Regions from separate parts of the Sphingomonas sp. CD22 genome, predicted to be linked through region 1. Evidence: riboswitches for the same ligand, from Rfam matches in the RefSeq annotation. Region 1 holds a riboswitch; the other holds the start of a gene.
The links. A riboswitch is a leader RNA that binds a small molecule or an ion and turns the genes downstream of it on or off. The one in region 1 is predicted to bind glycine.

Region 1 (15,077 bases):
CCGGCATTGGCGGGATCGTCGTCGGGCGCCGCCCACACCGCATCGTCGTGATCGCGCGCATCGGCGGGATCGATCGCGACGATCGGCAGATGCGTCAGATCCTCGCGATCGTCGCCGAGCGGCTGCTGCGACACGCGTGCCGCCTCGTCGAGCGTATCGCCGGTGAACACGTCGGGGATGCCGAGCTTGTGGATCGCGATCAGCGAGAAGCTGCGCGGCGCGAACGGGTCGCCCAGCCGCTGGACGACGCGCACGCTGATCCGCGGCGGCCGCCCGGTCATCTCCGTCATCACCAGATCGCCCGCCTCGGCGCCGCCGGTGTCGGAGACAGGGAATTCGCGCCGGTCCTTCTTCTCGACCCCGGTCAGCCAATAGCGCTCACCCTCGCGGCGGAGCACGCCGAGCACCTGTTCGGATGCCTTGGCGAGCACCTTCATCGGGTGCGCGATCCAGCCGTTGCCCGCCTCTTCGGTGCGCGCCAGGATGCGCTCGCCGATGCCCAGCGCGCCGCGCTTGCGCTCGCGGACGCGCAGCCGCGGCGCCGGCGTCTCCGCCTCCCAGCGATCGGGCACCGCCCAGACGTTGCCGCCGTCGTCGACGTCGGCGACGCGCAGCACCGTGACCTTGGGCAGCCCGCCCATCTTGTGGAAGGCGCGGCCGGGGGCGCCGTCGATCAGCCCCTCGTCGGCCATGTCCTTGAGCATCGCCTTCAGCAGGATCTTCTCCTGCGCGGTGAGGCCGAACGCCTTGGCGATCTCGCGCTTGCCGGCGGGAACGTCGGAGGTTTCGATGAACTGGAGGATCTGCGCCTGCGTCGGCAGGCCGGGTCTGGTCTTGTTTTTCACAGACCAGAGATAGGGACTGCACCCGCCGCCGTCATGCCCCAACTTTGCGCGGACGCGCCGGAGGGTCTACAGGCGCGCCATGCCGCCGATCCGCGTTTGTGCGCTCTACCGCTTCACCCCCTTCCCCGACCCCGCCGCATTGCAGGCGCCGCTGCTCGCCGCCTGCGAAGCCGCCGGCGTGCGCGGCACGGTGCTGCTCGCGCGCGAGGGGATCAACGGCACGATCGCCGGGGCGGATGCGGGGATGGAGGCGGTGCTGGCGCATATCCGCGCGCTGCCCGGCTGCGCGACGCTCGACGTCAAGGAGGCGCGCGCCGAGACGATGCCGTTCCACCGCACCAAGGTGCGGCTCAAGCGCGAGATCGTGACGATGGGCAAACCCGCGATCGATCCGCTCGACGCCGGCCATTATGTCGATCCGGCCGCATGGAACGCGCTGATCGCCGATCCTGCGACATTGGTGATCGACACGCGCAACGATTACGAGGTGGCGGTCGGCACCTTCGCCGGCGCGGTCGATCCGCAGACGCGCACCTTCCGCGAATTTCCGGCCTGGTTCCGCGCGCATCGCGAGGAGTTGCTCGCCGGCACCAGGCAGGTCGCGATGTTCTGCACCGGCGGCATCCGCTGCGAAAAGGCGACCGCCTTCCTCAAGGCCGAGGGCGTGGGGGACGTCTTCCACCTCAAGGGCGGCATCCTCAAATATCTCGAAGACACGCCGGCGGCGGAAAGCCGCTGGCAGGGCGAGTGTTTCGTCTTCGACGAGCGCGTCGCGGTCGGCCACGGCCTGACGCCGGGCACGCACGGCCTGTGCCGCGCCTGCCGGATGCCGGTATCGCCAGCCGACCGCGCCTCGCCGCTGTACGAGGATGGCGTGAGCTGCCCGCGCTGCCAGGCCGACCGCAGCGCGGAAGACCGCGCCCGCTACGCCGAGCGGCATCGCCAGGCCTTGCTCGCCGACGCCCGCGGCGAGGCGCATGTCGGGCGGCGCTACGACGCGGACGCCTCCCCTTCTTGAAAAGTCAGGGGCCAAGGACCCGCGCACCCGCGCCACCGCATGTCGCCCCCCGGCTCGCCAAGCTCACTCCGTCACCCCGGCCTTGCGCCGGGGTCCCGCTTCTTCGGACGGTACGAAGCAGCGGGATGCCGGATCAAGTTCGGCATGACGGGGATATAGGCGCCGATGCACACCCCGATCAGTCATAGGCGATAGCCCCGCCCCCCGAGAGGGAGCGAAGACCAGCCTACCGAAACCCCTCAGTAACTCCGCGCGAGCAGCACCCGCTCGACCGCCGGTTCGCCGGTGAACACGCAGGCGCCATCCGCCGCCGCCGCGTCGCCGGGAGCGTTGCGGATCGTCAGCTTGAGCGCCTTCAGCCGCTCGACCACCGCGTCGAGCGCCGCGCCGGTCGGCCGCGCCCATTGCACCTCGACCCAGCCGGGGGTCTTCACGCCCTCGGCGAAATGCGCCTCGACCGCGGCGAAGTCCGCCGCCGGCACGATCGCCGCCTGCATGCGCGCCCGCGCCTCCTCGTGGAGCGCCTGCTGGATCGCGGCGAGCAGCGCCGGCGCCTCCGCCTCGAAATCGCCGCGCGCCATCACCTGCGCGTCGAGCTTGCCGTCTTCGCGATATAGCCGGTCGCGGCGGATCACCGAGACGTTGCCGCCCGCCATGTCGCGGCCGCCGATCTCGATGACGATCGGTGCGCCCTTCTTGACCCAGCCCCAGCGCTTCGTCGCCGCCTTGGCCGGCTTGAGGTCGAGCAGCGCGCGCACCGGCTCGCCGAGTGCCGACAGGCCGGCGAGGTTCGACTGGATGTCCTTGGCGTAAGCGATCAGCGCCTCGTCCTCGGGCTGGTCGCGCAGCATCGGCACGATCACGATCTGCCACGGCGCGATCCGCGGCGGCACGCGCAGGCCGTCGTCGTCGCCATGCACCATGATGACGCCGCCGATCATCCGCGTGCTGACCCCCCAGCTCGTCGTATTGGCGAGTTCCAGCTCGCCGCTGGCATTCTGGAAGCGGATGTTCTGCGCATGCGCGAAATTGGTGCCGAGGAAATGGCTGGTGCCCGCCTGCAGCGCCTTGCCGTCCTGCATCATCGCCTCGATGCTGTAGGTCGCGACCGCGCCGGGGAAGCGCTCGTTCTCGGGCTTCTCGCCGGCGACGACCGGCAGCGCGAGGCACTCCTCGGCGAAGCTGCGATAGACTTCGAGCATCTTGCGCGTTTCCTCGCGCGCTTCTTCGGCGGTGGCGTGCGCGGTATGGCCTTCCTGCCACAGGAATTCGCTGGTGCGCAGGAACATGCGGGTGCGCATCTCCCAGCGCACGACATTGGCCCATTGGTTGATCAGCACCGGCAGGTCGCGCCACGACTGCACCCAGCGCGCGAACGCGGTACCGATCACCGTCTCCGAGGTCGGGCGGACGACCAGCGGCTCCTCCAGCTTGGCGGCGGGATCGGGCATCAGCCCGCCCTTGCCGTCGGGGATCAGCCGATGGTGCGTGACCACCGCCATCTCCTTGGCGAAGCCCTCGACATGCTCCGCCTCCTTCTCGAAATAGGAGAGCGGGATGAACAGCGGGAAATAGCAATTCTCGTGTCCGGTCGCCTTGATCCGGTCGTCGAGCAAACGCTGGATCCGCTCCCAGATGCCATAGCCCCACGGCCGGATGACCATACAGCCGCGCACGCCCGATTCCTCGGCGAGATCGGCCTCGGCGATGACGGATTGATACCAGGCGGCGAAGTCGGCGTCGCGGGTGACGAAAAGAGCGTGCTTCATGAGGGACGCCTAGCCAAAGCACGTCCGTCCGTCACCCCCTGCGCGAGGGCGTCGCTCAGCGTACCGGCGGATGCGTAACGCAATGCCATCGGCCTGCGAAACCGTCAGATCACGGTGGCCCCGCATGTCTTATGGCGGCGCGCCCGCGGCGACGAGCGGTGCGAGAATATGGTCCCAGATATTGATGAGGATACTAAAGATGATGCACGCCAGCCAGCCGTAACGGTCCAGCCAAGGGACCTGCGAGCCGCCCAATTCCGCCGCCACATAATCCGGATAAACTGGAATGCGCCGTTCACAATAAGTGCAATAACTTGCGTATTGGATCTCCGTCGCCCAGCGGCACAGGATCATGATGTAGTGAACGCGATAGTCGACTTGCAGATAATGCTCGCGCTCGACGCCGCACGTCGTGCAATAGCGCTCACCGTCGGGACCGAGATGCCGGCTGAGCGCGTGCGATCCCCAATGGATGAACACAAAGCAGCCCCCGCCGACATTCCCTCCTGTCTTATAGAGGTTTTGTTAGCCGCGCCGGCATCGCCAAAGATTAGCCTGCCAGCATCCGCTTGCCGCGCAGATACATTTCAAGCCGTTGCGCGGAGAACAGGCCGAGCGCCAGCGCCATCAGCACGTCGGTGATCGCCATCGGATCGAGCCCCACCGGCCCCGCATAGCTCAATGCGCCGCGCGCGCTGCTGCGCACGACGATCAGCAGCACGATGAACAGCAACGCCGCCGGCGACGACGTCTGGCCGAGCCGGTGCGTCTCGGGATCCAATGTGATCCGCATCATCTTGCCGCGCTGCCAGCCGAGCGCCGCGCCGAGCCCCACCGCGACGAGGCAGAACGCCCAGCCCCAGCCCTGCGGCGGGAAGCGCGCGAAGGTGACGCCGATCACCACAGCGTAGATCGCCGGCAATATCCACAGATGTTCGAGCGTGAGCGGCCGCACCCGCCCCATCCGCTTCCAGCGGATCGCCATCACCACCGCGACGACGACGAGCGGCACCACATAGCTGATCCACCCGCCCGGTTGCTGTCCCTGCATGCGTCCGTGTCCCCACCCGTTACGGCAGGGAAACTAGAGACGCCGGGGTCATTACGGAAGGGGCATACGCACTCCAGCTTCCGTCACCCCGGCTCTGGGCCGGGGCGACGGGGAGCCGCGACTTACTCCGCCGCTTGCGCCAGCGGCTGTTCCTTCCACACCAGCACCGGCTTGCGCGCCGCCTGCGTCTCGTCGAGCCGCGCCCGCGGCGCGAAATGCGGCGCGGTCTTGAGACTGGCGTCGCCGGCCTTGGCCCGCTCGGCCACGCTGCGCAGCGCACCGATGAACTGGTCGAGCGCCGCCTTCGATTCGGTCTCGGTCGGTTCGACCAGCATCGCGCCGTGGACCACGAGCGGGAAATAGACCGTCATCGGGTGGAAGCCCTCGTCGATCAGCCCCTTGGCGACGTCGAGCGTCGAGAAGCCCTCGGCGAGATTGGCGTCGGAGAAGATCGCCTCGTGCATGCACGGCCCCGCCTTGGCGAAGGGCGCATCGAGCGCCCCTTCCAGCGAACGCAGCACGTAATTGGCGTTGAGCACCGCATCCTCGGCGACCTGCTTGAGGCCGTCGGCACCGTGGCTGAGGATATAGGTCAGCGCGCGGGTGAACATCCCCATCTGGCCGTGGAAGGCGACCATCCGGCCGAAGCTGCCGGCATGATGTTCGCCCGCGGTCTCTTCCTCGACCAGTGCGAAGCCGTCGGCGGTCTTCTCGACGAACGGCAGCGGCGCGAACGGAGTCAGCGCCTCGGAGAACACCACCGGCCCCGAGCCCGGCCCGCCGCCGCCGTGCGGGGTCGAGAAGGTCTTGTGCAGGTTGATGTGCATCGCATCGACGCCGAGGTCGCCCGGCCGCACCCGGCCGACGATCGCGTTGAAATTGGCACCGTCGCAATAGACGTAGCCGCCCGCGGCATGGACCGCGTCCGAGATCGTGCGGAGATCGCGCTCGAACAGGCCGCAGGTGTTGGGGTTGGTGATCATCACGCCCGCGACGTCCGGCCCGAGCCGCGCGATCAGCGCGGCGGTGTCGACGCGGCCGTCGGCGGTGGCGGGAATGTCCTCGACCGCGAAGCCTGCGAAGGCGGCGGTGGCGGGGTTGGTGCCGTGCGCCGATTCGGGGACGAGCACGACCTTGCGATGCCCCTCGCCGCGCGCCTCGAGCGCCGCCTTGATCGCGAGCATGCCGCACAATTCGCCATGCGCGCCCGCCTTGGGGCTCATCGCGACGCTGGTCATGCCGGTCAGCGTCACCAGCCAGTGCGCGAGCTGGTGGATCACCTCCAGCGCGCCCTGCACGGTATCGACCGGCTGCAACGGATGCACGTCGGCGAACCCGGGAAGGCGCGCCATCTTCTCGTTGAGCCGCGGATTGTGCTTCATCGTGCACGAACCGAGCGGGAACAGGCCAAGATCGATCGCGTAATTCTGACGCGACAGGCGGGTGTAATGGCGCACCGCCTCGGGCTCGGCGAGACCCGGCAGGCCGATCGGTGCCTTGCGGCTGAGATTGCCCAGCCGCGAACCGGCAACGTCGCCCTCGGCGAAATCGACGCCGGTGGTCTGCGTATCGCCGATCTCGAAGATCAGCGCCTCTTCCAGCATCAGCGCCTTGTTGCCGGTGAAGGTGGGTGCGGCGCCATTGCCGCCGCCGGCGGTCATCTCGGGGCGCCAGCCGCTCTGATTGATGCTCATGCCAGAACCTCCTCGAGTGCGGCGGCAAGGGTTTCGACGTCCTCCGCGGTCGTCGTTTCGGTGACCGCGACGATCAGCCCGTTGGCGAGGCCCGCCTCGTCCGGATAGAGCCGGCCGAGCGACACGCCCGCCAGGATGCCGCGATCGGCGAGCGTGCGCACCACGGGACGCGCCTCGACCGGCAGCTTGAGCGTGAATTCGTTGAAGAAGGTCTCGGTGACCAGTTCGACGCCCGGCACCTGCGACAGGCGATCCGCGGCGCGGCAGGCCGCGGCGTGGTTGATCCCCGCCAGCCGGCGCAGCCCCGCCTCGCCCAGCAGGGTCATGTGGACCGAGAAGGCGAGCGCGCACAGGCCCGAATTGGTGCAGATGTTGCTCGTCGCCTTTTCGCGGCGGATATGCTGTTCGCGCGTCGACAGCGTCAGCACGAAGCCGCGCCGCCCCTCCGCATCCACCGTCTCGCCGCAGAAGCGGCCGGGCATCTGGCGGATGTACTTCTCCTTGCAGCCCATCAGGCCGACGTACGGACCGCCGAACTGCAGGCCGACGCCGAGCGACTGGCCCTCGCCGACGACGATATCGGCGTCCATCTCCCCCGGCGAGGTGATCGCGCCCAGCGCTACCGGCTCGGTGACGACCGCGATCAGCAGCGCCTTGTTGGCGTGGCAGGCGTCGGCGAGCGGCGTCAGGTCGGCGATCCGGCCGAGGATATCGGGATATTGCACGACGACGCACGACGTATCGCCGTCGATCGCCGCGATCAGCGCGTCGAGATCGGTCTCGGCGGTCAGCGCCGGCGCGGAGGTTTCGAGATGATCGCCGGTATATTTCGCCATCGTCTTGGCGACGCTGACATAATGCGGGTGGAGCCCGCCCGACAGGATCGCCTTGCCCTTGCGGGTGATGCGCCGCGCCATGCCGATCGCTTCCCAGCAGGCGGTCGAGCCGTCGTACATCGAGGCATTGGCGACGTCGGTGCCGAGCAGGCGCGCGACCTGCGTCTGGAACTCGAACAGCATCTGCAGCGTGCCCTGCGCGATCTCGGGCTGGTACGGCGTATAGGCGGTGAGGAACTCGCCACGCTGGATCAGATGATCGACGCTCGCCGGCACGTGATGGCGATAGGCGCCCGCACCGAGGAAGAACGGCACCTCGCCGGCAACCGTGTTCTTGCGGGCGAGCGCGGTCATGTGCCGCTCGACGGCAAGTTCCGACGCGTGATTGGGCAGGCCGTGGATCGGGCCGGACAGGCGAGCGGCCTCGGGCACGTCGACGAACAGATCGTCGATCGAGCTCGCACCGATGACCGAGAGCATCGCATCACGGTCGGGCTGGGTAAGCGGCAGGTAGCGCATTCTCTACTCCTCCCCTCCCTTTGAGGGAGGGGCCGGGGGTGGGTGGCGGCCTGGTGGTACGGTGAGGCTCGTCGGCTCGGCAGCCGTAACGCGAGCACGCCACCCACCCCCAGCCCCTCCCTCACGGGCGGCCATCAAAGTAATACTTTGATGGGACCCTTCAGGGAGGGGAGCAGTCTCAAAGCTTGGCGACGAAGTCCGCGTAGGCGGCTTCGTCCATCAGCGTCTCCAGCTCGGCCGGATCGCTGAGCGTGATCTTGAAGAACCAGCCCGCCGCTTCCGGATCCGAATTGACCAGGCTGGGGTCGTCGGCGAGCGCGGCATTGCCCTCGCTCACCGTCCCCGACACCGGCGTATAGACGTCCGACGCGGCCTTGACCGATTCCACCACCGCGGCCTCGTCGCCCTTGCCGAGCTGCTTGCCCGCTTCGGGAACGTCGACGAACACGATATCGCCGAGCTGGCCCTGCGCGTAATCGGAGATGCCGACGGTGCCGGTGTCGCCATCGACATCGACCCACTCATGGTCTTCGGTGAAATAACGGCTCATCACTTGCCTCCTGCGCGGACATAGCGGTGGGGAACGAACGGCATCGGTGCGACCGTCGCCTCGTGGATCTTGCCGCGCTGGACGAGGCGCAGCGGCGTGCCCGCCTCGGCGAGCGCGGCGGGAACATAGGCCATCGCGATCGGCGCACCGACGCTCGGCGCGAAGCCGCCGCTGGTGACGCGGCCGATCACCGCGCCGTCGGCATCGACGACGCTGGCGCCCTCGCGCACCGGCTGGCGACCTTCGACCGACAGGCCGACGCGCTTGACCGCGGGGCCGTCGGTGCGCTCGGCGAGGATGCGCGCGGCGCCGGCGAAATCGGCGGCCTCGCGACGGCGCTTCGACAAAGCGAAACCGAGATCGGCCATCACCGGCGTCGTCTCGGGATCGAGATCGTGGCCGTACAGCGGCAGCCCGGCTTCGAGCCGCAGCGAATCGCGCGCGCCGAGACCGATCGGCTTGACCTCGGGCTCGGCGCAGATCGCATCGGCGAACTCGGCGGCGGCCTCGGCGGGGATCGAAATCTCGACGCCGTCCTCGCCGGTATAGCCCGAACGGCTGATCCACAGCGCATGGCCGTTCCACTCGAACGCACCCGCGGTCATGAACACGAGCTGCTCGACGCCGGGGATCAGCCGCGACACGGCGGCGACCGCCTTGGGCCCCTGCACCGCGAGCAACGCCTGATCTTCCATCAGGTTGAGCGTCACATCCTCGGGCAGGACGTCGAGCAGATAGGCGAGATCGTCATATTTGGTCGCGCCGTTGACGACGACATACTGGCTCGCCGCGCCGAAGGGATGCGCGCCTTCGGCGGGCAGCGTCGTGACCATCAGATCGTCGAGAATGCCGCCCTCGTCGTTGAGCAGCAGCGAATAGCGGATCCTGGTGGCGGCGAGGCCGGCGATATCGCCCGGCAGCACCGCTTCGAGCGCCCTGGCGACACCGGCGGCGTCGATCCCGTCGCCGGTCAGGCCGACCTGCCCCATATGGCTGACGTCGAACAGTCCGGCGGAGTCGCGCGTCCACAGATGCTCGGCCATGATGCCCTCATATTGGACGGGCATCTCGTAACCGGCGAACGGCACCATGCGGCCGCCGCGGGCGCGGTGCCAGCCGTCGAGCGGCAGCAGCTGGATGGCGGGCTCGTCGCCTTCGAGGTCGTCGAGCGGGTCTGGCAAAGTCTCGGAAAGCGAATCGCTCATCAACCGTCTCCAAAAAGGCACGGGACCAAAGACGGCGCAGCGCCGCATTCGATCCGTCATACCCCCTCTGTCACGGTGACCTGAGAGCTTTGACCCGGCGCGCGGCGGCGGCGGGCTTACCCCTTCGGTGGCTCCTCAAAGGAACGCTTTCCAGAGTGTCGATGAGGCAGCGCGCGGTCCGTTGTGCCTGAGAGATTCCGGGGTGGTTGCTCCTTCGGCGGCCTCCTTGTGCAGAGGCTCTCTCCCGCGCCCGCCCATGCCGGTCGCCCGGCATCGACGCCTCGTGCTGTGGCGGGGGGCGGGGGCTTAGTCAATGCGGAAAGCGGGCCGCGGTACCGCTCCCCTCCCCGCAAGGCAGGGCCATCGCCTATGACCGATCGGGGTGCTGCGATCCCCCGTCATGCCGGACTCGATCCGGCATCCCGCTTCGTCCGCCGTCCCGAAGAAGCGGGACCCCGGCGCAAGGCCGGGGTGACGAAAGGATAGGTGAGGCAGCCGACCAGATCATCGGCCATCGGCGATCGCCCCTCCCTCGAACGCGAGGGAGGAGTATCAGCGTTGCGCGTTATACTTCAGCTGGTCGTCGGTGAGCTGGAAGCCGACCAGCGCCTCGAAGGTCGCGCGCAGCACCGCGGAGCGCACCTCGGGCCGTGCCAGCGGATCGGTCGCGGCATCCTCGTCGCCCGCCTTGCGCTTGCGGGTGAGCTGGTTGCGCACCTCGTCGGGCAAGGTCGCCGCCGCACGTGCGATCTGCGTCGAGGCGGTGCCCCGCGCCTGCGCCCGCGCCTGGCCGGCGTCGAAATGCACCGCGATCTGCCCCTTGCGCTTGGCGGTCACCGCCGAGCCGCCGCGGACGATCGCGATATAATACGGCAGCACCACGTCGCGTGGGCCCTCGGTCCGCGTCCGCCGCGCGAGCACGTCGAAGCTGACGGTGGTGGCGATCTGGTCGCCGGCGTCGTTGCAGGCGCCGCGCACGTTGGTCATGCTGGCGACGACGTCGATCGCGCTCGCGTCCTTGCTGGTCGCCGGATCGAACAGGGTGATGTCGCCGGTGCCGGCGGCGACGCCGACCGTCGGGCAGGCGGAGCGCACGGCGGAGATGCCGCCTTCGACGATCTCGCCCTTGCTGGCGCAGCCCGAGAGGATCAGCGCGAGGGCGGACAGGCCTAAAGCCGGGGTTTTCACGAGGACGCGTACCTTTGTCGAACGGACGGTGATGCGCCGCCGGAGGACCCGGACGATGCGCGGCGCACCATAGGAACCGGCTTTGGCGCGCGCAAGCAATCGCGTACTTCCGCGCGGTGAGGCATTCGCGTACTTCCGTGCGCGGGGCCAATCGCGTAGAACGCTCCGCATGGCCTCCCAATTCCCCGCGGACGGCGGCAAGCCCGTCCTCGAACTGCTGATCGCCGCACCGCGCGGCTTCTGCGCCGGCGTCGACCGCGCGATCCGCATCGTCGAACTCGCGATCGAGAAGCACGGCGCGCCCGTCTACGTTCGCCACGAGATCGTCCACAACAAGTTCGTCGTCGACACGCTGAAGGCACAGGGCGCGGTGTTCGTCGAGGAACTCGATCAGGTGCCCGACGGCGCACCGGTCGTCTTCTCCGCGCACGGCGTGCCCAAATCGGTCCCCGCCGACGCGCAGAACCGCGGCCTCGACTATCTCGACGCGACCTGCCCTTTGGTGTCGAAGGTCCATCGTCAGGCCGAACGGCTCGTCGCCGCCGGTCGCCACATCGTCTTCATCGGCCACGCCGGCCATCCCGAGGTCGTCGGCACCTTCGGCCAGGTGCCAGCCGGCGCGATGTCGCTGATCGAGACCGCCGCCGATGCCGAGATCTTCGCGCCGGTCGATCCCGACAATCTCGCCTTCCTCACCCAGACGACGCTGTCGGTCGACGACACCGCCGCGGTGGTCGCGGTGTTGCAGCGCCGCTTCCCCAACATGCTGCCGCCGCGCGGCGAGGACATCTGCTACGCCACCTCCAACCGGCAGGCGGCGGTCAAGGCGATCGCCGCGGCCTGCGACGCGATGCTGGTGATCGGCGCCCCCAATTCGTCCAACTCGGTGCGGCTGGTCGAGGTCGCGGAGCGCGAGGGCGTGCCCGCGCGGCTGATCCAGCGCGCCGGCGAGCTCGACTGGACGTTCCTCGACGGCGTCGGCACGCTCGGCATCACCGCCGGAGCCTCGGCGCCCGAACTGCTGGTGCGGGAGCTGGTCGACCTGCTCTCCACCCGCTTCGCGATCACCGAGCGCGAGGAGGAGACGACGCGCGAGACGATCGCGTTCAAACTGCCGCGCGGCCTCGACGCCGCGGCATAGGCCGACCGTCCCCCGGCGCACGTCCGGGGGACGTGGAGACTGGGGGAGGGATCGATGGCCGTCTACACGCACGTCTCGGCAGAGGCGCTGTCCGCGTTCCTGCGCCGCTACGCCGATGTCGGCGAGCTCGTCTCCGCCAAGGGCATCGCCGAGGGCGTCGAGAACAGCAACTACCTCGTCGACACCACCACCGCGCGCTTCATCCTGACGCTCTACGAGAAGCGCGTCGACGCCGGCGACCTGCCCTTCTTCCTCGACCTGCTCGATCACCTCGCCGATCGCGGCCTGCCGGTGCCGCCGGCGATCCGCGACCGCGACGGCGTCGCGATCCAGACGCTGGAGGGCCGCCCCGCCTGCCTGATCCGCTTCCTCAACGGCGTCTCGGTGACCCGCCCGACGCCCGATCAGGCCGCCACCGCCGGCGCCGCGCTCGGCGCGCTGCACGCCGCGGTCGCCGATTTCGAGGGTGGCCGGCCCAACAGCCTCGGCGTCGCCGACTGGCGGCCGCTGCTGACGCGGTGCGGCAGCGATCTCGACGCGATCGCGCCGGGCCTGTTCGCCCGTGTCGACTGCGCGCTCGCCGCGGTGGAGGCGGACTGGCCGCACGATCTGCCGACCAGCGTCATCCATGCCGATCTGTTCCCCGACAACGTCCTGATGCTCGGCGCACGGGTGACGGGATTGATCGATTTCTACTTCGCTTGCCGTGACATACGCGCTTATGACGTCGCCGTGATGCACACCGCCTGGGCCTTCGATCCGCAGGGCGCGCCGCTCGCCGGCGTCGGCCCGGCGCTGCTCGCCGGCTATGCCGGGGCACGCGGCCTGTCCGCCGCCGAGCGCGCCGCGCTGCCGGTGCTGGCGCGCGGCGCGTGCATCCGCTTCCTGCTCACCCGCGCGTGGGACTGGCTCGACACGCCGGCGGATGCGCTGGTGACGCGCAAGGACCCGCTCGCCTATCTGCGCCGGCTCGACTGGTACGACGCCCATCCGGAGGCCTTTGCATGACCGACCCAGATTCCGCCCCCCCGCAGCTCGTCGAGATCGCCACCGACGGCGCCTGCAAGGGCAATCCCGGCCCCGGCGGCTGGGGCGCGCTGCTCCGCTTCGGCGGCCACGAGAAGGAATTGTCGGGCGGCGAGACGCTGACCACCAACAACCGGATGGAGCTGACCGCGGCGATCGAGGCGCTGCGCGTGCTCACCCGCCCGTGCCGGATCAAGCTCAGCACCGACAGCAAATACGTCATGGACGGCCTGACGCGCTGGATCCACGGTTGGCGCAAGAACGGCTGGCGCACCGCCGACAAGAAGCCGGTCAAGAACGCCGAACTCTGGCAGGCGTTGTTCGCCGAGACGCAGAAGCACGAGATCGAATGGATCTGGGTCAAGGGCCATGCCGGCAACGCCGACAACGAACGCGTCGACAAACTGGCGAGCGACGCGGCGGTCGCAGCGGCCCGCCCGCCAGCCTGACCCCAAATCCTCCCCCGCCAGGGGGAGGTGGCGCCGCGAAGCGGTGACGGAGGGGGAGGACAGGGCGGGAGCTTTGTTACGACGCTCCCACCCTATCCTCCCCCTCCACCACTCGGCTGACGCCGAGCGGTCCCCCTCCCCCTTGCGGGGGAGGATTTAGGCGAACCGCCCCGCGGCATAGCGCGCGACATCGACCCCTTCGAACCCCGAAGGCAGGCCCGTCCCCAGCAACAGGCTCGCCGCCACCGCGGCGCCGGCGGGCGCGGTCTGGATGCCGAAGCCGCCCTGCCCCGCGCACCAGAACAGCCCCGCCACCTTCGGATCGAAGCCGTACACCGGCAACCGGTCGGGCGCGAAGCTGCGCAGCCCCGCCCAGCGCCGCTCGACCGCCGCGACCCGCCAGTCGACCACGCCCTCGAACCGGTCGATCGCCAGCGCGACGTCGATCTCCTCGGGCGCGACGTCGTGCGGATCGACCGGCGTCTCGTCGTGCGGGCTCAGCCACAGCCGGCCCGCCTCCGGCTTGAAATAGAATCGCCCCGCGATGTCGGCGACGTGCGGCAGGTCGGCGGCCGCGGGCGGATCGGTGCGCAATTGCACCATCGTCCGCCGATAGGGCTGGATGCCGAGCGGCGCCGCCCCCAGCCGTACGGCGATCCGGTCGGCCCATGCGCCCGCCGCATTGACCAGCAAGCCCGCGCGATACGTCCCCGCCGGGGTCGCGATCGTCCAGACGCCGGCGGTGCGGTGCGCCTCGTCCAGCCCGGCGCGTGTCGCGATCGCCCCGCCGGCGCGGCGGAATGCGGCGAGATAGGCGGCATGCAGCGCCGCGACGTCGATATAGGCGCAGCTCGGTTCGTGCACGCCGAGCGTCCATTCGGGCCGCAGCCCCGGCACGAACGCGGCGGGATCGACGCGGTCGAGCACCACCGCGGTCCGCTCGAACGCGGCGAGGAAGGCGTCGACCCGCCCGGCATCCGCCGCCCGCCCGATGTGCAGCGACCCCAAAGGCGCCAGATAGCCGCCGCCGCGAAGCGCGGTTTCGGACGCGCTGGTCAGCGGCTGGATGCCCGGCCCGCCATAGGTCTCCGACCAGAAGGCCGCCGAGCGCCCGGTGCTGTGATACCCCGCCTGCTCCTCCGCCTCGATCAGCAGCACGCGGGCGTGCGGCGCGAGCGCGGCGGCGAGGCTGGCACCGGCGATCCCCGCGCCGACGATCGCGATGTCGTGGATCATCGCAGCCGGTCCAGAAAGGCGTCGATCGCATCGAACGCGCGCCGCCGCACCGCATCGTCCTCGCGCAGGATCTCATGCGCCGATTCGGCCCCGAAGCGCACCAGCTCGGCGCGCGGCAGCCGTGCCGCCAGCCGCACCGCGGCACGGGCATCGACCAGCCGGTCGGCATCGGCGATCAGCATCAGGATCGGCACGGCGAGCGTCGCCAGCCGCGGATCGGCCTGCAGGCGCGCGCCCGATGCGAACGCCTCCAGCACCCACGCCCAGCTCGGCGGCCCGAGCAGCAGCGACGGGTCGCGCGCATACCAGAAGGCTTCGTCGCCATAACGGTCGAGCGAATGGGTGAGCCGCTGCTGGCGATGGCCGGCGGAGGCCTTGCCCGGCCGCACCGTCCACGCCGGCCGGGCGGGATCGCCGATCCTGGTCATCGCCCGCGCGACCGCGCGGCCGGCGCGCGCGCCGAGCGGCGAGCGCACGCCGATCATCGGCGACACCAGCACCGCCGCATCGGGCACGACGCCGCCGTCCAGCATCGCGCGCAACGCCAGAT
Region 2 (15,077 bases), on a different contig from region 1:
GAAGGCGGCAGCCGCTAGAGCGGCCGCGGTGAAGCGGCGCGTCTCTGCCCCCCTCGTGCTATGGCGTCGACCGCCGGATGGTATACGAGCCCTACGGTCCATCAACATCGCTTACACCAACACGTTTATCAAATTCATCGCGCGCCGTCATAGGCGCGTCGATCCTCGGAACGCCAGCGAACTTTATCATTTTAAATTCATTGCTTGGAGCAGGGCATCAGGGTTTTGCGTATCGCAATGGTATTTTATAATCCCAGTCGTGATCAACGACTTACCTGGACTAGCGAAATATACTTTTTTAATCGAAATACTTTTTATTAATACTAGCTGAATTTATTTATTCTATGTACCTCATTATATTACACATTATTCATTTAGTAAATTTTTCGATAACTCTTTTATAAGCAAGACAACTGACGCACATAACATGTTTGTTGTAAGTATAATATAAATAGAAATTTATTTAATAATTATGGATGACAAACATTCTTCTAGCGTCAATTTATTCGATTTTAACCGCTGAATTTTATTTGAGGAGGCGCTGCGTCCTCTTTAGATTATGACCCCGTATCATCATGAATTTTTCAGCGACTCAAGCCGGCAGCGACAAGCGAGCAACTAGCTGTTGCATCCTATAGTCAATAGCGAGATGCGCTGATATCGCTGGCATCGGACGAGACGAGCCCGTAACGTCCCGTTGCCCCGGTAGTGTCGCAACGAGGTTTTTTTGTCCCCTCCTGTCCAACTTATCCGTCCGAAGCGTTTCGGCGATGCCCGTGGCTGGTTCACCGAGGTCTACTCCGTCCCCGCCTTCGCCGCGCTCGGCATCACCTGCACCTTCGTGCAGGACAACCACTCTCTCTCCGCCCCGGCCTACACGTTGCGCGGCCTCCACTTTCAGACCCCGCCCCGCGGCCAGGACAAGCTCGTCCGCTGCATCCGCGGACGCATCTTCGATGTCGCCGTCGACGTGCGTCGCGGTTCGCCGACTTACGGCCAATGGGTCGGCGCCGAACTCAGCGCCGAGAACGGCCACCAGCTCTTCATCCCGATCGGCTTCGCGCACGGCTTCGTGACGCTCGAGCCCGATTGCGAGGTGACCTACAAATGTTCGGACATCTATGCCCCCGAGGCGGATGGCGGCATCCGCTGGGACAGCGTCGGGATCGACTGGCCGCTGCCCCCCGGCGTCACGCCGGAGCTGAGCGACAAGGACAAGGTCCAGCCGACCCTCGCTGACTTCGACAGCCCCTTCCCCTATAACGGCCGGCCGCTCGCGCCCCTCGCCTGAAGGACCCAGACATGCGCATCTTCGTCACCGGCGGGGCCGGCTTCATCGGCTCGGCGCTCGTCCGCCATCTGATCGAGAACACCACCCACGAGGTGCTCAACTTCGACAAGCTGACCTATGCCGGCACGCTGTCGACGGTCGAGCGGGTCGCCGCCTCGAACCGCTACCGCTTCGTTCAGGGCGATATCTGCGATGCGGAGGCGGTGCGCGCCGCGATCGCCGAGTTCAAGCCCGAGATCGTCACCCATCTCGCGGCCGAGAGCCACGTCGACCGCTCGATCGACGGCCCCGGCGCCTTCGTCCAGACCAATGTCGTCGGCACCTATACGATGCTCGCCGAGGCGCGCGCCTATTGGGCGGGGCTCGACGACGACGCCCGTGCGGCATTCCGTTTCCACCATATCTCGACCGACGAGGTCTACGGTTCGCTCGGCGACACCGGCCTGTTCACCGAGGACACGCCCTACGATCCGCGGTCACCCTATTCGGCGTCGAAGGCGGGGTCGGACCATCTCGTCCAGGCCTGGGGTCATACCTATGGCCTGCCGGTGCTGATCACCAATTGCTCGAACAATTACGGCCCCTATCATTTCCCCGAGAAGCTGATCCCGCTGATGATCGCCAAGGCGCTCGCCGGCGAGCCGCTGCCGGTCTACGGCAAGGGCGATCAGGTGCGCGACTGGCTCTATGTCGAGGATCACGTCCGCGCGTTGCAGGCGGCGTTCGAGCGGGGCAGCGTCGGGCGCACCTACAATGTCGGCGGCCATAACGAGAAGCAGAACATCGAGGTGGTGCACACGCTCTGTGCGATCCTCGACCGGCTGCGGCCGCGTGCCGACGGTCGCTCCTATGCCGAGCAGATCACCTCGGTCGCCGACCGCCCCGGTCACGACAAACGCTATGCGATCGACGCGAGCCGGATCAACGACGAGCTCGGCTGGCGCCCGCAGGAGACGTTCGAGACCGGCATCGAAAAGACGATCCTTTGGTATCTCGACAACGAGGCGTGGTGGCGACCGCTGGTCGCCGCCAAGGCGTCCGAACGTCGCGGCATCGCGGCCTGACATGTCGATCGCTCGACCTGTAGACATGTCGGCGCGGCGATGACCCGCGACATTCTCGTCACCGGCGGCAACGGCCAGCTCGGTCGCGAACTCGCGCGTACCGTGTGGCCGAAGGGCTGGCGCGCGGTCACGCTCGGCCGCGACGCGCTCGACCTCGGCGATCCCGCCGCCATCGGCGCAATGATCGCCGACGGGCATGAGGGGCGGCCATGGGCGGCGGTGATCAACGCCGCGGCCTATACCGCGGTCGACAAGGCGGAAAGCGACGTCGTCGCCGCCTGGACGGTCAACGCGCTGGCACCGGCTGCGCTCGGCGCGGCATGCGCCGCGGTGGCCATCCCGCTCGTTCAGGTCTCGACCGATTATGTCTTCGCCGGCGACAAACAGGGCGCCTGGCAGGTCGATGACCCCGTCGGTCCGCTCGGCGTCTATGGCGCATCGAAGCTGGGCGGCGAGCTCGCCGTCCGCACGTCGGGCGCACGCGCGGCGATCGTGCGCACCGCCTGGGTGGTTTCGGCGCAGGGCGCGAATTTCGTCAAGACGATGCTGCGCCTCGCAGCCGATCGCGACCAGTTGCGCGTCGTCGCCGACCAACACGGCAGTCCGACCGGGGCGGCCGATCTTGCCGCGGCGCTGGCGACGATCGCGGTGCGGCTCGCCGACGATACCACCGCACCGACCGGCACCTTCCATTTCAGCAATGCCGGCGAGACGAGCTGGGCGGATTTCGCACGCGAGATCTTCCGGCAGAGCGCGGCACGTGGCGGTCCGTCGGCCTCGGTCGAGGGCATACCGACCAGCGACTATCCCACCCCGGCGCGGCGCCCGGCCAATTCGCTGCTCAGCCACGACGCCATCCATACCGCCTACGGCATCGAACCGCGTTCCTGGGACGCAGCGCTTGCCGACATCCTCGACGAACTGATCGGAGCACCGCAATGAAGGGCATCATCCTCGCCGGGGGTTCGGGCACCCGGCTCCACCCAGCGACGCTGGCGGTCAACAAGCAGCTGCTGCCGGTCTACGACAAGCCGATGATCTATTACCCGCTGTCGGTGCTGATGCTCGCCGGCATCCGCGACGTGCTGATCATCTCGAGCCCCGAATATATCGACAATTACCGGCGCCTGTTCGACGACGGTTCGCCGTTCGGGCTGCGCATCGCCTATGCCGAGCAGCCGCGGCCAGAGGGGCTGGCGCAGGCGTTCACGATCGGCGCGGACTTCATCGGCGACGATCCGGTAGCGCTGGTGCTCGGCGACAACATCTTCTTCGGCGCCGGCCTGCCCGACCTGCTCGCCAACGCGATCGCGCGGCCGAGCGGCGCGACGGTCTTCTCCTACCATGTCGAGGATCCCGAACGCTACGGCGTGGTCGAATTCGGCGAAGGCGGCCGCGCGATCAGCATCGAGGAAAAGCCCGCGCAGCCCAAGTCGAACCATGCGGTGACCGGCCTGTATTTCTACGACAATCGCGTCGTCCAATATGCCCGCGATCTCAAGCCGAGCCCGCGCGGCGAGCTCGAGATCACCGACATCAACCGCCTCTACATGGAGGCGAATGACCTCTACGTCGAACAGATGGGCCGCGGCTATGCCTGGCTCGACACCGGCACGCACGACAGTCTGCTCGAGGCGGGCGAGTTCGTGCGTACGCTGCAGCACCGACAGGGTATCCAGATCGCGTGTCTGGAAGAAATCGCCTACGAGCAGGGGTTTATATCGGCTGACGAGGCTCGCACGCGCGGCGAGATGTTCAAGAAGACGGCATACGGACGCGCGATCCTGAAAGCCGTTGGTTGATAGAATACCCGACATGTCTACGTGAAGACATGTCGGGTATATCAATCCCCGATCGGACTCTCCCCGTGCTTCCTGAGCACGTCGTTGAACGCCTCGGCCATCAGCGCCTGCAGGCTGCGGCCCTGACGACGCGCCAGGGTGTGCATCGCGAACGACATCTCGGGGCTGAAGAAGCCGGCGATCTGCTTGCGGCCCTGGCGGCTCGCCGGCCCCTGCCCTGCCGCGCCGGCAGACGGCGTGGGTGCCACGACGGGTGCCGGCGCGGCGACGGCAGCGGGCGGTGCGCCGACGGTGCGCAAATTGGCGAAACTCGGCTTGCGGCTCATGCAGGTACCTTCTTGCGGGTCTTGGTCTTGGCTGAGGGCATGCCGACCTGTCGACATGTCCACGCGTAGAGCTGTCGAATATCCTCGGCGGCCTTGCCGTCGGGCTCATATTCCATGACGGTGCGCCCCTCCCCGCTCGCGTGGCGATAGGCGGCGCGGTCGGGGATCTGCACCGGGCAGGGCGGCGTGCCGAAGCCTTCGACCAGCTCGCCCGCTTCCTGGTAGACGCGCGGCGCGTTGGGGGCGCCGGCGGTGAAGACGACATAGGCCGGCTTGCGCAGCAGCTGGACCAGCTTGGCGGTGGTCTGGATCGCCGACAGGTCGAAGGCGCTCGGCCGGCACGGGATCAGCACGAGATCGGCGACCTCGACCGCGGCGCGGGCGGCGCTGTCGGCATGGGGCGGCGTGTCGATGACGATCAGCTCGGCCCCCTGCCCGCGCGCCGCCTCGACCTTGGCGGTGAGCCGTGGCGGCGGGCTGTCGATCACCTCGGGCGGCGCCTCCTGCCGCCAGGCCGCCCATTGGCTGGCGGTCGCCTGCGGATCGGTATCGATGATGAGCGCGACGCGGCCGGCATCCTGCGCGGCTGCGGCGAGGTGGAGCGCGAGCGTCGTCTTGCCCGCGCCGCCCTTCTGACTGATGATCGCGATGGTCGCCATGTCGTCCTCCCTACATGTCTACATGCCGACGTGGCAAGTCCTCGACGTATAGACATATAGACGCGTCGAGCCCCCTGCCCTGCCGAAAAGGTGACGGGAGCGATGAGCCGCATGGCGTCGATCCTTCGGACCTCCGACGGTTCGACGCGCGATACCGCAGGTGAGGATCACCACCGCAAACCGCTTGCTCCTCTTAGGGAGCATGTGACGGCGTAGCCGGCACTCCCGTCTTTTCGTGTGGTTTTTCGGTTGTTTGGGCTCTTCGCTCGTCCTTCGTTGCCGTCAGGCGATTGCGTTGGCCGGCTAGGCCAACTCCAAAACAACCTATTTAATAAGAATTCATTCGGGGTTGCGAATTGTTTTGAGACTCGCAGACAATGGCGATGTCGCGGTCGATCGCGGCACCGAGCGACGCCAGCACCTTGCCGAGCATCCCGCCGACGCTCGCCGCAGCCCGTTCCCGGCACGACAGGCTCGCCAGCATCGCCGCATGCGCCTGCGCCTCGACGGCGCGATGCTGTTCCTGATCGACCGGCAGCGGCGCCGGGCGCATCCAGCGCGGCAGATAGGCGAGCACCCGCGCCGGCAGCAGCGGCCGATAGGCGTTGGAGGTCTGCCGATAGCGCGGCCCCTCCCCGTCCACCCGCTTGAACCGGCGCTGGCGAACGAGGAAGCCGCAGCGTTCGAGCGCGTGCAGCGCGCGGGCGACGGTGGCGCGCCCGAGCGCGGTCGCCTCGGCGAGCCAATCGTAGCTGGGGTAGACGCGGCCCTGGTTGAGCCTGGCGAGCGTGCACAATTCCTCGAACACGCGCACCGCGGCCGCGGTCAGCCCGGCGATGCTGCGCTCGGTGGCGTTCAGCGTGCGGGTGCCGGCGCGTTCCTCGCGGCGCAGCCGACGGCCGGCGTCGAGCGTACGGCGGCAGGCGCGCAGCAGCCGGTCGGTCTCGCCGGGCGCCGGCGTCGCGAAGAACAATTCCTCGAACGTCCCCGCCTCGATACTGTCGCGCAGCACCGGCGCACCGGTGCGATGGCCCGGGCGATGGCCCGTGCGATGGGGTGCGCGGGTGCGTGCCGAGGCGCGTGATCGATCGCGCAGCCCGCCCTCCGCACGCGCGAGCACGCGTGCGCTGGCCTCCCCGAGGGTAAACGCCGTCATCTTCCATCCCCTTGCGGGGCCGGGACCGAGGACAAAAAAGACCGTGGCGCGAAACGCGCATCCTTGAACCGGAATGGGTTCGGAGCTATTCGGGAGACGTGAGCTGTTGAAAAGTCACTGATCGACGTTTGGCGACGCCGGTCTCTCGCATAATCCTTGGGATGCCCGGCCTTCGTGCCGGGCTTTCCTTTATGTGGTCACGGCCACTCCATGAACATCGCCGCGGTCGACATGACCGCGCGTCATTCTTGTTGCAGCAATGATCCAACAGCGGAAGCGCTTACGATTCGTGCTTTCGAGTATTTAACCCGAAAAAAGTTCGTGCTTTCGAGTAGAATAGACGTTTCTATTCGTGCTTTTGAGTAACAATGGCGCGCCGCCATTCGTGCTTTCGAGTAGGAATGCACCGCATTCATTCGTGCTTTCGAGTAACAATTCGCAACCCTGGCGCGAATCACCCGGCCGGATTGGTTCCCTCGGCGGCAGCCGATTCGACGATCGTGCGATGCTCGCTCAGCACCGCCTGCCCCGGCTGCGGCCGCGGCGTGATCACCACCCGGTTCTGCGGCGCCTTGCGGCCGCGACGCGGGGCGGCACCCTCCTCCTCGGCGGCCTCGCTCTCGACCAGTTCGAGATGATAATCGGGGATGCCGTCGGTCGCGACGATCTGCTTCAGCGCCGCCTTGAAGTTCGACAGCGGGTTCTGATAGCCGATCTGGAGGCGGAAGGTGGCGAGATCGAGGTCGAGCCCGCCTTCCTCGCAGGTCGAGCGCGCCACTTCGTAGATGCGCCGCTCGATCGGTCCCAATTGGAAATAGGCGGCGGCATAATCGAGCACGTGGCGATCGAGCAGGATCGCGCGGAACAGCCAGTCGCACAGCCGCACCTTGACCGCCTTCAGCCGGCGCTCGCCGCTCTTCGTCTTGGAATAATGGAGTTTTGCTTCGGACAGCCACGAGAAGAAGCCCTCCTCCCCCTCCCCGCCCGCTTCGATGTTGGTCTTGATCTGCGTACCCTGCAGCCGCTCCAGCGCCTCCGACAGCCGGCCGTAGGAGCGCGCGCTATGGTTGGAGCCGGTGACCGAGAACAGATCGTGCGCGGTGAAGATGAAATCCTGCTCGACATGCTCGCCCGCCTCGAGCTTCGCCGCCATCAGGCTGGCGATATAGAGCACGATCTCCTTGTCGTAGATCGTCGCGACGCCGCTCGCCGAGGGGCGCACCTCGATCGACACGGTGGCGTGATCATAGGTCAGCGGCTTCATCCAGGCGTTCTTGGAAAGCGCGAAGAAGGGAAAGGCCATCAGCGACCGCTCGCCGCGGATCTCGCCGTGCAGCGGGCTGTCGAGCGTGAACAGGTCGCGGTGCGGCACGGTGCCGGCGCTGGTGGACGGGCGGGTCGGGGCAGGGGAACGGGCCATGATCATTTCCTACTCGAAAGCACGAACTTTTGGCACCCCACACGGGATTCCCGAGGGAAAATGGGCGTGGACGCGGTTCCATTCGTGCTTTCGAGTAGGAAATGAGGGGTGATCGGCGCGTCGCGCCGGCCCCTGGCGGTTTCCGGCAGGAGAGCGCGTCGCCCATGCGATGCGCGATACGACGCGTCGGATTGTCGACATGTCTATGCCTCGACCCGGCGGTGCCAAGTCCCTCGTATCCCTGCGCTGCCCGACGCGATGGCGTCGATCTGTCGACATGTCGATGGCTCGACAAGAAGGAACGAGCGGGTGCCGCACCCTTGACCGGGGGCCGGGCGATGATACCGTCCGCGCCGTCGATCAGGGAGAGACCGGGCTGGCCCCGGCGCCGAAGGAGCAACCGCCCCGGAAACTCTCAGGCAGAAGGACCGATCGACGACGACATCTGGAGAGTGGCGCCACCCGGTGCCCGCCGACGGGATAATGATCTCAGGCGCAAGGGACAGATGGGGCATGCAGGCCGGCAGCACCGGCGGAAGGACCGCATGCACACCGATCCCGTCACCGCGCCGCTCGACCGCAACCTCGATCGCCCGATCAGCGTCGCCGAATTGTTCACGATCGGCATCGGCCCGTCGAGCTCGCATACCGTCGGCCCGATGCGCGCCGCCTTCGACTTCGGGCAGCGCGCGCTGGGGCAGGGGGCTCCGGTCGGCGTCACCTGCGACCTCTACGGCAGCCTCGCGCTCACCGGGCGCGGCCATGCCACCGACACCGCGACGATCCTCGGCCTCGCCGGCTGGGAGCCCGAACGGCTCGATCCCGATGCGGCGCCGGCGATCCTCGCCGACATCGCGGCGCGCCGGCGGCTGGCGCTCGCCGGTCGCCACACCATCGCCTTCGCGCCCGACGACATCGTCTTCCATCCGCGCGACTTCCTGCCCGAACATCCCAACGGCATGACCTTCACCGCCAGCTATGCCGATGGCGCGACCTATGCGGAGACCTATTTCTCGATCGGGGGCGGCGCGATCCTGCGCAAGGGCGAGCGGCTCGCCGCGGGCAATGTCGCGGTGCGCCATCCGTTCGGCTCCGGCGCCGATCTGCTCGTGCTCGGCGATGCCACCGGCCTGTCGATCGCCGAGCTCGTCCGCGCCAACGAGGAGGCGTGGCGCAGCCCTGCGGAGACCGACGCGTTCCTCGACGCGGTCCGCGCCGCGATGAGCGCCTGCATCGACCGCGGCATCGCGCAGGAGGGCATATTGCCCGGCGGCCTCAAGGTGCGGCGCCGCGCCCGCGCGATCCAGCAGGGCCTCACCGGCGACACCCCCGGCCGCAACCCCGCCGAGGTGTTCGAATGGGTCAGCCTGTGGGCGCTCGCGGTCAACGAGGAGAATGCCGCGGGCGGCCGGGTGGTCACCGCGCCGACCAACGGTGCGGCCGGCGTGCTGCCCGCGGTGCTGCGCTTCTACGAGACGCTGATCGAGGGCGCCGACGACGAGGGCGCACGCCGCTTCCTGCTCACCGCCGCGGCGATCGGCATGCTCTACAAGAAGCGCGCGTCGATCTCGGCCGCCGAAATGGGCTGCCAGGGGGAGGTGGGGGTCGCGTGTTCGATGGCGGCGGGCGCGCTCGCCGCGGTGCTCGGCGGCAGCAACCGCCAGATCGAGAATGCCGCCGAGATCGGCATGGAGCACAACCTCGGCCTCACCTGCGACCCGATCGGCGGGCTGGTGCAGATCCCGTGCATCGAGCGCAACACGATGGGTGCGGTGAAGGCGATCAACGCCGCCTATCTCGCGCTGCGCGGCGACGGCAGCCACGTCGTCAGCCTCGACGCGGTGATCGAGACGATGCGCCAGACCGGCGAGGACATGCGCTCGAAATACAAGGAGACGAGCCTCGGCGGCCTCGCCGTCAACGTGGTGGAATGTTGACGTGTCGGGGTGTTGAGGTGTCGACAGATCGGCATTGATCGAACTGACGACGGCTTGCCCCACCGCACCGACCTCGGTTGAACCGTCGGATTGTCGACACGTCGTCACATCGACCTGTCGGCAAGGGCTGCGCAGTCACATCGCTCCGCGTGGAACGCCCATCCGATCAGGACCGGAAGATGACAGGCCGACACGTCGACATCTCGACACGTCGGCCTGTCGGACATCTTACTTGGCCAGCAGCCCCTCGGCGAAGCTGCGGACGCTCGGACCGATGTCGGCGCGGGCGAGGGCGAGGGCGAGATTGGCCTGGATATAGCCCGCCTTGTCGCCACAATCGTAGCGCTCGCCGTCGAAGGTGAAGCCGTGGAACGGCTGCTGTCCGATCAGCTGCGCCATCGCGTCGGTGAGCTGGATCTCGCCGCCCGCACCCTTTTCCTGGCTCTCGAGGATGCGCATCACCTCGGGCTGGAGGATGTAGCGGCCGGGGATCATCAGATTGGACGGCGCGCTGCCCTGCTTGGGCTTTTCGACCAGCGCCTTCACCTCGGTGAGGCGGCCGTCGATCGCGCCGGGCGAGATGATGCCGTATTTGTCGGTCTCGCTGTCGGCGACTTCGAGCGCGCCGACGATATTACCGCCGACCTGGTTATAGGCCTCGACCATCTGCGCGATGAAGCCGGGCTTGCCGACCATCAGCTCGTCGGGGAGCAGCACCGCGAACGGCTCGTCGCCGACGATCTCGCGCGCGCACCACACCGCATGGCCGAGGCCGAGCGGCTCCTGCTGGCGGACGTAGACCGGCGAGCCGGGCTTCTGGCGGATGCCCTCGATGACGCTGAGCGACTTGCCACGCGCGCGCATCGTGTCCTCGAGCTCGTAGGAGATGTCGAAATGATCCTCGAGCGCGCCCTTGCCGCGGCCGGTGACGAAGATGATCTGCTCGATCCCCGCCTCGAGCGCTTCCTCGACCGCATATTGGATCAGCGGCTTGTCGACGACGGTCAGCATCTCCTTGGGCATCGCCTTGGTCGCGGGGAGGAACCGCGTGCCGAGGCCGGCCACCGGAAACACCGCTTTGCGTACGCGCTTGATCGTCATGACTGGTCCCATCGATTGCTGTGGAGGCGGTCGAGACCACCCGTCGCCGGGGGGTCTAGAATGTTATGAAGACAGAGGAAATACAGTCATCCGCGCATTCGTGCCGGATCGGTCGCGACCCGGCGCGGACGGGGTGTCGGCTCAGCGCAGCCGGCCCGCGGCATCGTGCGCGAGCAGGCCGCGGACCTCTTCGGCATAGGCCGGGCGGCGCAGCCATTGATGGCGGATATGGTCGAAGGTGCGGCGGAACGCCCCGGGCGTCGGCGTCCGGAAGGGCAAAGTGAGCAGCGCCAGCACGCGCCAGGCGAGCCCCCAGCGGCCAACCCTTTGCCCCGCAGCGGTCACGCCGGAGGAGGCGACGAGGCTCGGCCAGGGCATCGTGAAATGGCCCAGCGCCGCGTCGATATCCGATTCATAGCCGCGGTTGATGAAGCCGTTGGCCTCCTTCAGCGCGCCGACCGGGCGGGTGTGGCGGATCGGGATGGCGTCGACGATCGCGAAGCGCCGGTCCTCGGGCGGCAGCGCGCTGCCCCAGACGAGGTCGATGCCGCTTTCCCAGCCGTAATCGAACAACGGCGCGACCTCGCGCAGCGCGCGCGCCGCGAAGAAGGGCGCCATCATCTCGATGTAATTGACCTCCCGATACGCGAACGACGGATTGCGCGCGGTGCCGGCGTAGGTGAAATAGCTGTCCCAGGTCAGGCTCGGCTGGAAGATCGTGAACCCCTCCGCGGCGCCGAGCGCGAACAGCCGGCTGAGACTGTCGGCATCGGTGTCGATGTCGTCGTCGATCAGCGCGACATAGTCATATTGGGCGATGAAATCGTGATTGTCCGACAGCGTCGCACGCCAGCCCTGGACTTTCGTGCCGGGAATGAAGCGGTGGAACGTGCCCGCCGCGTCGAGCGGGCGGCTGTTGGGATCGAAGGAGGCGACGAGCAGATCGAAGTCGCGCTTTGCTGCGGGCGCGAGCCACCGTTCGTGCAGGCTTTTCGGTCCCGCCCGCGTGATGACCAGATTTTTCGAATTTGCCGGGCCAAGCATCAATGGGCAGTCCTGGAGTACATGATGCTCCCGTGTCTCCGCAGGGCGTACGTCGCGGCAATTCCGCCGGGGTCGGGCGCTTTATCGGCGTCGGGTAGCGCATTTCATCGTATCAATCCAGCATCCTGACGCATGACGATCGTGCCACGCAAGCATTCCGATGGGACAATGGCCGCATTGCCACACTGCACGGCGAATTGTGTTGTACGGTTGCTGAACAGTCCGCCTCGCCGGCGCGCCGCCATCGCCGCGCATCGTCTTGGCGGCGCGGCGATCACACCGCGGCCCGCATTTCCAACCGTCGGATATGCTCCAGCAACTCGGGCTCGCTCCACAGCCGCCGTTCGAGATAGGATTTGGCGATCTGCTTGACTTTGTAGGCGGCGCGCCGACGCAGATCTAGCGCATCGCAATATTCGCCGATCTCGGGGAACTCCCGCGCGATGGCGAGATAGGGCTTGTGCCACGACCGTCCCCACGGTGCATAGGCGCCCTGCCACGGGCGTGGATTGGACATGAAATGGACGATCGCCGGGGGGGCGATGGTGTCGATGCCGTACCCGAGCACGAACCCCGGGAAATTCCACCGGATCGAGGCATAATCGCGGCGGCCTTCGGTGACCCGGTTGATGACCGTCTGATCCTCGAAATGCAACGCGCTGGTCGCCGTGCCGATCTGCGCCAGCGCCTCGCGCGAGATATCCGCCCAGCTCGCCCGGCTGACCCGGAAGACGCCGCTGTTGACGTAATTCTCGCCGAATTCGGTGATCTCGTCCTCGAAATCGCCGCGCAGCCGGGCGATGCCGCTGAGATAGATCATCGGATCGCGCACCGCGCACAGCCCGCCCGGCTGCGGCTGGAAGTCGAGCAGCGGGGTCAGGTCGCCGACCACCTGCGTATCGCCGTCGAGGTAGAGGATCTCCGCATAATCGGCCGGCAGCAGCTGGTCGAGGAACAGCCGCGCGTTCATGATGTGCAGACCGCCGAGGAAGGCCGGATCCTCCCAGCGATACACGACCCCCTTGGCCGCGCAGACATGCTCGATGCGGCGGCTTTCCTCACCCGGCTCGCGGGTCAGATCGTAGACGATCACGTCCCAATGCGCCGGCGAGAACTGCCGTGCCTGTATTGCGCTGACCAGCGATTGGAACAGATACCCCTGGTTCGCTATGTAGCAAATGCACGATCGCGGCGGGGAAGAATTGACAGTCACGTAAATTCCTTTGCGGCCACTCTGTGTGACGGACGACCGACCGCCGTCAATATGTTCGTGAAACCGATGTCCGTGCCGCGTCGCTGATGACATTTTTCACAGTCACTCAAGACGCTAGCCTCCTCCCTCAACGCAACCGGCATAACGGATGTCGGGACCCGCCGTAAGGGAGGGAACGGAACGACGTGGCTCATCGAGCCATCGTATCGGCGTATTATTTTCCGCTGCCGGCGGGGGATAGCGGATAGCCCCGCGCTTCTGTGCCAAAACCGGACGCGGGGCGCGACGGGTAGCGTCAGGGCGCGGACTGGCTTAAAGAAAGTCTAACCGTTGCGTTAACCGTCGGATCGACTGGCGCGGTGGTGCGTAGACGCGCGGCGCGCCGATCGGTGTCGCCGACCGCGACGACGATGCGGCGTATGAAGGTTGCCAGCCGGGCAAGAAACCCGGCGATGGCCCGCAAAGGGCCGGCGCGCTGCTCCCCCAACCATGGAAGGCAAAGGTGGCCATGATCCCATTCCTGCCCAGGACCTGCCCTTGGACGCGCCCTTGGCCCCGTATCGCCGGCACGCGTCCGGATCGCCCCCACGCCGAGCGCAGCCGCCTGCTGTCGGCCGGCATGGCCGGCTGCGCGGCGCTGACGCTGGCCACCACCGCCGCCTGCACGCCGCTGCCCAAATGCGCCGCGACGATCGACCTGCGCCAGTATCGCCAGACCTTCGACGAGCCGTTCGACACGCTCGACGTCTCCGCGCGCGGCCCGGGCACGCGCTGGACCGCGCATACGCCGTGGAACGGCGACTTCGGCAGTTCGACCTTCGTCGATCCGCAGCCCGGCTTTCCCTTCTCGGTGCGCGACGGCCTGCTGACCATCCATATGAAGCGCGACGCGCAGGGCAAATGGCATTCGGGGCTGCTGTCGTCGAGCGACGCGCAGGGCCGCGGCTTCCTGCAGCGCACCGGCTATTTCGAGATGCGCGCGATCCTGCCCAAGGGCGACGGCGTCTGGCCGGCGTTCTGGCTCGGCTCGCTCGGCAAGAAGGGCGAGACGACGCCGGAGATCGACGCGCTCGAACATTACGGCCGCGATCCCGCCACCTTCCTCGCCACCACGCATCTGTGGACCGACGGCAAGAGCCGCGACCAGGGCCCCAAGGTGGTCCGCGTGCCGCCGGATTCGCTGACCACGGGGATGCATCGCTATGGCGTCAGCGTCGAGAAGGACGCGATCAACGTCTTCCTCGACGGCCGCTCGGTCGCCTGTTTCGCGTCGGCGCCCGAGTATCTCAAGCCCAAGATGCTGCTCATCAACCTGGGCGCGGGTGGTGGCTGGCCGATCGACAAGATGCCCGACGACCGCGCGATGACGGTCGATTACGTGCGGGCCTACGTCAAGCGGCCGCGTCAGTGAGCCGCGTCAGTGATTTGCAATGTCGCGATGTTAAGCTCGCTGCCAACAGATTGAGATAGGACGATGATCATGAAGGTTCATGTCCACCTGGCCTATGGCTTCGGCGAGGATCGGTGGGGTCGCAGGTTCGACAGCGGCGAGCTGATCGGCGTCAACGAACGCGACCCCTATGGCTATCGCCATGCCATGCCGATGGTCGAGGCGATGACCAAGTCGGTCGATCATCCCGAAGGCAAATTCGGTCGGCTGGTGCGGCTCGGGCTGCGCGCCGTGCTCGGCTTCGACGTCCTGCACGCCTGGCGCAATCGCAAGGCGATCCGCGCCGCGGACGTGGTCTGGACGCACACCGAATCGCAGCATCTCGCGGTCAGCCAGGTGTTCGCGCTGCAGCGGCTCGCGCCGGCCGAGCGGCCCAAGCTGCTCGCGCAGAGCGTCTGGCTGATGGATGGCTGGGACCGGCTGTCTGGCCTGCACCGTGCCTATTACCGTCGGCTGATGCGCAGCGCCGACATACTGACCTTCCATTCGCGCGAGAATCTGGAGATGGCGCGCCAGCGCCTCGCCGACCGTCCCAGCGAATTGGTGCTGTTCGGGATCAACGCCAGCGAGCAGACGCCGCCCGTGCGCGGCCAGGCGGGCGAGCCGCAGCTGAT

Region 2: another riboswitch for glycine. It lies ahead of SFC76_RS16425 (L-serine ammonia-lyase); the one in region 1 lies ahead of gcvT (glycine cleavage system aminomethyltransferase GcvT).

What each region holds. Positions count from the first base shown of each region.
Region 1 covers NZ_JAYDYX010000001.1:272,217-287,293, reverse strand. Annotated here, with positions in the region: gene SFC76_RS01335 (ribonuclease R family protein) at 1-845, opposite strand, end outside; gene SFC76_RS01330 (rhodanese-related sulfurtransferase) at 925-1,863, shown strand; gene proS (proline--tRNA ligase) at 2,103-3,632, opposite strand; gene SFC76_RS01320 (hypothetical protein) at 3,762-4,112, opposite strand; gene SFC76_RS01315 (CcdC protein domain-containing protein) at 4,183-4,683, opposite strand; gene gcvPB (aminomethyl-transferring glycine dehydrogenase subunit GcvPB) at 4,806-6,377, opposite strand; gene gcvPA (aminomethyl-transferring glycine dehydrogenase subunit GcvPA) at 6,374-7,732, opposite strand; gene gcvH (glycine cleavage system protein GcvH) at 7,911-8,282, opposite strand; gene gcvT (glycine cleavage system aminomethyltransferase GcvT) at 8,282-9,487, opposite strand; glycine riboswitch at 9,545-9,651, opposite strand; glycine riboswitch at 9,652-9,744, opposite strand; gene SFC76_RS01290 (hypothetical protein) at 10,040-10,675, opposite strand; gene ispH (4-hydroxy-3-methylbut-2-enyl diphosphate reductase) at 10,845-11,816, shown strand; gene thrB (homoserine kinase) at 11,871-12,824, shown strand; gene rnhA (ribonuclease HI) at 12,821-13,291, shown strand; gene SFC76_RS01270 (FAD-binding oxidoreductase) at 13,448-14,527, opposite strand; gene SFC76_RS01265 (alpha/beta hydrolase) at 14,524-15,077, opposite strand, start outside.
Region 2 covers NZ_JAYDYX010000009.1:15,614-30,690, reverse strand. Annotated here, with positions in the region: gene rfbC (dTDP-4-dehydrorhamnose 3,5-epimerase) at 728-1,291, shown strand; gene rfbB (dTDP-glucose 4,6-dehydratase) at 1,303-2,355, shown strand; gene rfbD (dTDP-4-dehydrorhamnose reductase) at 2,395-3,297, shown strand; gene rfbA (glucose-1-phosphate thymidylyltransferase RfbA) at 3,294-4,157, shown strand; gene SFC76_RS16445 (ribbon-helix-helix domain-containing protein) at 4,199-4,483, opposite strand; gene parA (ParA family partition ATPase) at 4,480-5,142, opposite strand; gene SFC76_RS16435 (helix-turn-helix domain-containing protein) at 5,471-6,298, opposite strand; gene SFC76_RS16430 (replication initiator protein A) at 6,753-7,718, opposite strand; glycine riboswitch at 8,070-8,159, shown strand; gene SFC76_RS16425 (L-serine ammonia-lyase) at 8,264-9,655, shown strand; gene galU (UTP--glucose-1-phosphate uridylyltransferase GalU) at 9,884-10,756, opposite strand; gene SFC76_RS16415 (hypothetical protein) at 10,898-11,800, opposite strand; gene SFC76_RS16410 (glycosyltransferase family 8 protein) at 12,075-13,013, opposite strand; gene SFC76_RS16405 (glycoside hydrolase family 16 protein) at 13,522-14,424, shown strand; gene SFC76_RS16400 (glycosyltransferase family 4 protein) at 14,494-15,077, shown strand, end outside.